3 regions of the Nonomuraea sp. NPDC050022 genome follow, and region 2 is predicted to be linked to each of the others. Evidence: predicted binding sites of a transcription regulator. Region 2 holds the regulator's gene; each other region holds the start of a gene.
The links. Region 2 encodes LexA, which represses DNA repair genes until DNA is damaged. Its sites were predicted from a motif close to TCGAACANNTGTTCGA; they were not measured.
Positions count from the first base shown of each region.

Region 1: the regulator LexA is predicted to act here: its motif matches at 1,233-1,248, upstream of ruvC (crossover junction endodeoxyribonuclease RuvC).
Region 3: the regulator LexA is predicted to act here: its motif matches at 1,545-1,560, upstream of recA (recombinase RecA).

Region 1 covers NZ_JBITKE010000011.1:62,638-64,884, reverse strand. Annotated here, with positions in the region: gene eis (GNAT family N-acetyltransferase) at 1-1,054, shown strand, start outside; gene ruvC (crossover junction endodeoxyribonuclease RuvC) at 1,269-1,904, shown strand; gene ruvA (Holliday junction branch migration protein RuvA) at 1,901-2,247, shown strand, end outside.
Region 2 covers NZ_JBITKE010000009.1:228,896-231,142, forward strand. Annotated here, with positions in the region: gene lexA (transcriptional repressor LexA) at 566-1,276, opposite strand; gene ACIBO2_RS36275 (hypothetical protein) at 1,305-1,559, opposite strand.
Region 3 covers NZ_JBITKE010000010.1:313,287-315,533, reverse strand. Annotated here, with positions in the region: gene recA (recombinase RecA) at 329-1,429, opposite strand; gene ACIBO2_RS39415 (VOC family protein) at 1,828-2,175, shown strand; gene ACIBO2_RS39410 (hypothetical protein) at 2,187-2,247, shown strand, end outside.

The DNA of each region.
Region 1 (2,247 bases), on a different contig from region 2:
GGCGGCGCTGCCGGCGCTGGCCGAGGGCCGCTACCTGGGCATGTTCGACGGGCCCAGGCTGGTCGCGACCGCGCGGCTGCGCCCGTTCACCCAGTGGTGGCACGGCAAGCCGCAGCCCTTGGCCGGGGTCGCGGCCGTCACCGTCAGCCCGGAGGATCGCGGCAAGGGGGTCGGTGGCCGGCTCATGCAGGCCACCGTGGAGCGGGCCGTGGCGTTCGGCGACGCCGTGTCCGCGCTCTATCCGGCCACCACGCCGCTCTACCGCTCGGCCGGCTACGAGCACGCGGGGGCGCAGCACCGCGTCACGCTCCCGGCCGAGTCGCTGCGGACGATCCCGCCCAGCGGCCGGGTCGAGCTGCGCAGGATGGGTCCCGGCGACGCGGCCGAGGTGGTCTCGGTGCTGCGGCGGGCGCACGGCGCCGCGCGCGCCTCCGGCCCCGTCTCATGGGACGAACGCACCTGGGCGCTGTGGCTCGGCCAGGAGGACGACTTCCTCTATCTGGCGCCGGACGGCTACGTCGTTTACCGCTGGGCCGGCCCGGACATCGAGGTCGACAACCTCGTCGCCGAGTCCGAGCAGACCGCCAGGGCGCTGTGGTCGCTGGTGGGCAGCGCGTCGTCGATGGCCGCGCACGTCACCGCCAACGTCGCGCCCGACGACCCGGTGCTGTGGCTGCTGCGTGAGCGGTCCACGGAGACCATCAAGCAGGTGCGGTGGATGTTCCGCGTCCTCGACGTGGCGGCGGCCGTGGAGCGCAGGGGATACCCGGCCGCGGTCGCGGGCGAGGCGGTCGTCGAGGTGACCGACCGGCTGCGGGCGGGCAACACGGGGCGCTGGCGGCTGGAGTTCTCCGGCGGGGCCGGGGCCGCCACGCCGCTCGGGGACTCGGGGGAGTCCGGGGCGGTGCTGTCGATCAACGGCCTCTCCGCGCTGTACGCCGGGATCCCGGCGGCCACGCTGCGGCGCGGCGGCCTCATGTCCGGGCACGAGCGCTACGACGAGCTACTGGACACCGTCTTCGCCGCCAAGCCGTACATGCTGGACTACTTCTGACCGCCCCAGCCACGTCCGCTCTCCGGCGGTCGTACGGTCGCGGGCGTTCCAGAAGGCGGTCGTACGGTCGCGGGCGTTCCGGAGGGCTGGCGCACGGTCGCGGGTGTTCCCGGCGGATGGCCCATGCTCGCGGGCGTTTCCCGATGCGCGGGCACGTCAGCCGGGGTAGAGTCTCGTGCCGAACAGATGTTCGGCGGCGCGGGGAGGCAGGCCGGTGCGGGTGATGGGCGTCGATCCGGGGCTGACCCGGTGCGGCCTTGGCGCGGTCGAGGGGCGGCCGGGCGCGCCGCTGTCCTTGGTGGCCGTCGGTGTGGTGCGCACCGGCGCCGACGAGGAGCTGGGCACCCGGCTGGTCGGCATCGAGGCCGGCATCGAGCAGTGGCTCGACGAGGTGCGTCCCGACGCGGTGGCGGTCGAGCGGGTGTTCAGCCAGCACAACGTCCGCACGGTCATGGGCACTGCCCAGGCGGCGGGCATCGCGGTCCTGTGCGCGGCCAGGCGCGGCCTGCCCGTCGCGCTCCACACCCCGTCCGAGGTCAAGGCGGCCATCACCGGCAGTGGCACCGCCGACAAGAAGCAGATCGGCGCCATGGTGACCCGCCTGTTGCGGCTCAGCGAGATGCCCAAGCCCGCCGACGCCGCCGACGCGCTCGCCCTGGCCATCTGCCACGTGTGGCGCGGCGGCGCCCAGCACAAGCTGGCCGAGGCCGTGGCAAGGGCCCAGAGCCGCACGGCCCGGGCCCCCCGTACGACACAGGGCCGCACGGCCCAGAGCCGCGCGACAGAGGACCGCACGTCCCTGAGCCGTATGGCAGAGGGCCGTCCGACAGGGAAGGACGTGGCGCTGTGATCGCGTCCGTGGCCGGGCAGGTGACGGCGATCACCCCCTACGGCGCGGTGATCGAGGTCGGCGGGGTCGGCATCCTCACCCACTGCACACCCGCCACCCTCGCCGCGCTCAGGGTGGGCGAGGAGGCGCGGCTGGCCACGTCGCTGGTGGTGCGGGAGGAGTCGCTCACCCTCTTCGGCTTCGCCACCGCCGACGAGCGCACCGTCTTCGAGTTGCTCCAGACGGCCAGTGGCGTCGGCCCCAAGGTGGCGCTGGCCATGCTCGCCGTCCACACGCCCAACGCGCTGCGCGTCGCCGTGGCCTCCGCCGACCTCAAGGCGCTCACCAAGGTGCCGGGCATCGG
Region 2 (2,247 bases):
ACCTGCCCATCTCGCCGGGCGGCCCAGTCTCACGGGCGGCCCGTCTCACTGATCAGTCCGTCTCATCGTCGGCCCTTCACCGGTCAACCCGGTCTTACGCCCAGCCTGATCTCGGAGTCGGCCCATCTCGCCGGGCGGCCCGGTCTCACGGGCGACCCGTCTCACTGATCAGTCCGTCTCATCGTCGGCACATCTGGCCGGTCAGACGGTCTCGCCTTCGGTCGGTCCGTTCGCGCCGAAATGCTCGAAGGCCCGTCGATGTGGCAGGCCCACAAGGTGGCTGGTGGCGAAACCACACCAACCACTCGTGGATCACAGGAGCGGTGCCTTCCTGCCGTACCCGTCAGCCATCCGCGCGACTGATGCCCATTGGACACCCGCACGGTCGATACCCGCTAGCCGTCTGTACGGTCCGTACCTACGCCCGTACAGGAGATGCCCAGTAGCCACCCGATACGATCCATGGCCACCCATCAGCCACCCGTATGGTCGTGGCCACTCGTAAGACACACGTACGGTTTTCCGGGCGCATGACCCTGTCATGCGCCCGGAAACCTGTGTGGAGTCAGAGGCGGCGGAGGACCGCTACGACCTTGCCCAGGACGCTGGCCTCGTCGCCGGGGATCGGGTCGTAGTTGGCGTTGTGTGGCACCAGCCAGACGTGGCCGTCCTTGCGCTTGAACGTCTTCACCGTAGCCTCGCCCTCGATCATGGCCGCCACGATGTCACCGCTCTCCGCGACCGGCTGCTGGCGGACGACGACCCAGTCGCCGTCGGCGATGGCGGCGTCGATCATCGAATCACCGGCGACCTGCAGGAGGAAGAGGGTGCCTTCGCCGACCAGTTGCTTGGGCAGGGCGAAGACGTCTTCGACGCTCTCCTCGGCGAGGATCGGCCCACCGGCGGCGATCCGGCCGACCAGCGGCACATAGGCGGCCGTGGGCCTGCTCACCGGGGAGTCGGACTCGTTGGCGGCGTCGGGATCGACCCAGAGCACGGGCTCGCCGGGAAGACGCACCTCGAGAGCGCGCGGCCGATGAGGGTCGCGTCTCAGGTAGCCCTTGCGTTGCAACGCCGTCAGCTGGTGCGACACGCTGGACGTGCTGGTCAGCTGCACGGCCTCGCCGATCTCGCGCATGGACGGCGGGTAGCCCCGCTGTTGGACCGAGTCGCGAATCACCTCGAGGATCTTGCGTTGCCTGGGCGTCAGTCCCAGGGAGTCACGCCGACGCACCGCGAGGTCACTGACCCCGTTGGTGTCATCCCGATCGCTCATGATCTGCCTCCTCGCCCGGTGGCCCGCCTCACCGGCGAATCTCCCGGTCCGTGGTCTTCGTGTCGCACACAGCGACCGTATCGCTGTTGAAGATCATCTTCAAACAATTGTTCGAGTCTTCCTCGAAATTGTTGGCAGCGTGGTGTACAACATCGTACGGGAGTTCGATCGACACCGTGTTCGATTTGCCGATCTTTATTGGGTCTTTTTTTCGGGCCGGGACGGCTGGGAGGTCACACATGCGAGCGACCACCATCACAGATGCGACCAGCGACGACGTCAAGCGACTCACCCTCCTGGCGGACGCCACCCGGCGACCGGTGGCAGGGGGCGATAACACGGGTGACGACCGGGGTGACGGTTCTCGGGGTGGCGATTCCGCCAATCGGTCAGATCGCGAACGCCCGCATACCCGTGACAACTCCGACAACCGGGCTCCGGCGTCCGTCGGTTCGGGGTCGGTTGGACCGGCGGCCGTGTCGGTTGTACCGGTGTCCGCTGGTTCGGGATCCGCTGGTTCGGCGTCCGGCGATTCGGGGCCTAGCGATTCGGGATCGGCCGGTCCGAGGTCTGGCGGTTCGGCGTCGGTCGGCCTGGGGCCTGTTGGACTGACGTCTGTTGGTCCGGGGTCTGGCGGCTCGGGGTCTGGCGGTCCGGGGTCTGTTGGTCCGGGGCTCGTCGGTTCGGGGCTCGTCGGTTCGGGCTCCGCCGGTCCGGGAGCTGGCGGTCGGGGTTCCGCCGGTCGGGGTTCCGCCGGTTCGGCTTCTGTTGGGCTGGCGTCCGGTGGTTCGGGGTCTGCTGGTTCGCCGTCCGTTGATGCGGGATCGGCCGGTTCGGGATCCGGGGGTCCGGGGTTGGCAGGTCCGGGGTCCGCTGCCCCGGGGCCAGAAGGCCGTCTTGGGATAGCGGGCGGGGCTCGCTCCGGAACTGGGAGCGCGGGTCGTCTGCGGGCTGGGGGCGGGAGCATTCGC
Region 3 (2,247 bases), on a different contig from region 2:
ACGGCTCGGTGCCGGGCAGCTTCCCGCTAGACGGTTCGCCGCCAGGCGGCCTCCCATCGGACGAGTCGCCGCCGGGCAGCCTCCCGCTGGACCGTTTCCTCCGGGATGGTTTCCGACCTCGAGGTGAGTCGTCCGAGGAGAGCTCGGAGGGCCAGGTGTCCTCCGGGGTTGATGACCGCGGAAAGAGGTTGGCGCTGGAGTTGCGGCGGCGGCCCGGAGGTGGAGTGGGGAGGTCGGGCCAGGCGCCCCAGTCATGGGAATGGGGCGCCTGCGACGGGTCCGTGTCACTCATCCGACGACCGATCAGAGTCACTCATGTGGCGACTGATCAGACGTCACCGGGCTTCGGCGTGGCGGCGGCCTTGGCGCCGCGGCCCGAGGGAGCGGCGGCGGGGGCGGCCGGGGCCGCGGGTGCCTCGGCCGGGGCGTCCAAGCGGGGGCCGACGCCGAGCTTGTCCTTGATCTTCTTCTCGATCTCGTTGGACATGTCGGGGTGGTTCTTCAGGAAGTTGCGGGCATTCTCCTTGCCCTGGCCGAGCTGGTCACCCTCGTAGGTGTACCAGGCGCCGGACTTGCGGACGAAGCCGTGCTCGACGCCCATGTCGATGAGGCCGCCCTCGCGGGAGACGCCCACGCCGTAGAGGATGTCGAAGTCGGCGACCCGGAAGGGCGGGGCCATCTTGTTCTTGACGACCTTGACCCGCGTGCGGTTGCCGACCGCCTCCGTGCCGTCCTTGAGCGTCTCGATACGGCGGATGTCGAGGCGGACCGAGGCGTAGAACTTGAGCGCCTTACCGCCGGTCGTGGTCTCGGGCGAGCCGAACATGACGCCGATCTTCTCGCGGAGCTGGTTGATGAAGATGGCGGTGGTGCCGGTGTTGCTGAGCGCGCCGGCGACCTTGCGCAGGGCCTGGGACATCAGGCGGGCCTGGAGGCCGACGTGGCTGTCGCCCATCTCGCCCTCGATTTCGGCCTTGGGGACCAGGGCGGCCACCGAGTCGATGACGATGATGTCGACGGCGCCCGACCTGATCAGCATGTCGGCGATCTCGAGCGCCTGCTCACCCGTGTCGGGCTGGGAGACGAGCAGAGCGTCGGTGTCGACGCCGAGCTTCTTGGCGTATTCGGGGTCGAGGGCGTGCTCGGCGTCGATGAACGCCGCGATGCCGCCCGCGCGCTGGGCGTTGGCCACCGCGTGCAGGGCGATCGTGGTCTTACCCGAGGACTCCGGGCCGTAGACCTCGACGATCCTGCCACGCGGCAATCCGCCGATGCCCAGCGCGACGTCCAGGGAGATCGAACCCGTGGGGATCACCTCGATGGGGGCTCGGGCGTCGTCGCCGAGGCGCATGACGGAGCCCTTGCCGAACTGCCTCTCGATCTGAGCGAGGGCGGTCTCGAGGGCCTTCTCGCGGTCGTTGATAGCCATGGGAACTCCCCCTGGAGGGTTGTGGTCCGATCAGTCGAGTGAAAGCTACGGCCTGCCACCGACAGTTTTGCGGAGTCGCCGCTGGGAGGGCGTGGCCTGGCGGATTACATCCTAGCCGAACGGCTGTTCGATCACAGCAGGAACACGCGGTAATGCCCCACGCAAACGGCTCCTGTCCCCCTACACCGAACGTTGAGCGCGTGCCGATGAACCTTGACGGACGCGAGCTCGTGACATCGAAGATTAAGTGTGCAGGCCAGAGCGTCTGCCCACAGGGGTCGGACGAGGCGGTCCCCCCGCGCGCCTGACGCGGACCGCGATGATTTCCGCAGACGCGCGGAGTCTATTCCTTTGGTGGGCTGGACCTTCCCGGCCCTGTGGCGAGAGGAGATCCGATCGTGGCAGTGGGGATCTTCGCGGGCATCCCTGTCCGCGACTGCAAGAGTGCCGTGGAGTGGTACACCAGGCTTCTCGGCAGGGGTCCGGCGTTCTGGCCCAACGACGTCGAAGCGGTGTGGCAACTGGCCGAGGACCGGTACGTGTACGTCATCGAGGACGCCGCTCGCGCCGGCGGCGGCGTGAGCATGATCTGGCTGGACGATCCGACGTCCGAGGTGGAGCGGATCGCAGGGCGCGGCCTGCGGCCGGTGGACATGGAGCAGCACGGCAACGTCTGCAAGTGGGTCTTCCGTGACGCTGACGGCAACGAGACAGGCATCGGAGGCGAGACTATGCCTGCGCCCTGAATCGGAATTTGATGGCATGCGCTCAACGTTCGCCGGCAGACGACAGCTCCACCTGGAATACCGATCAAGGTA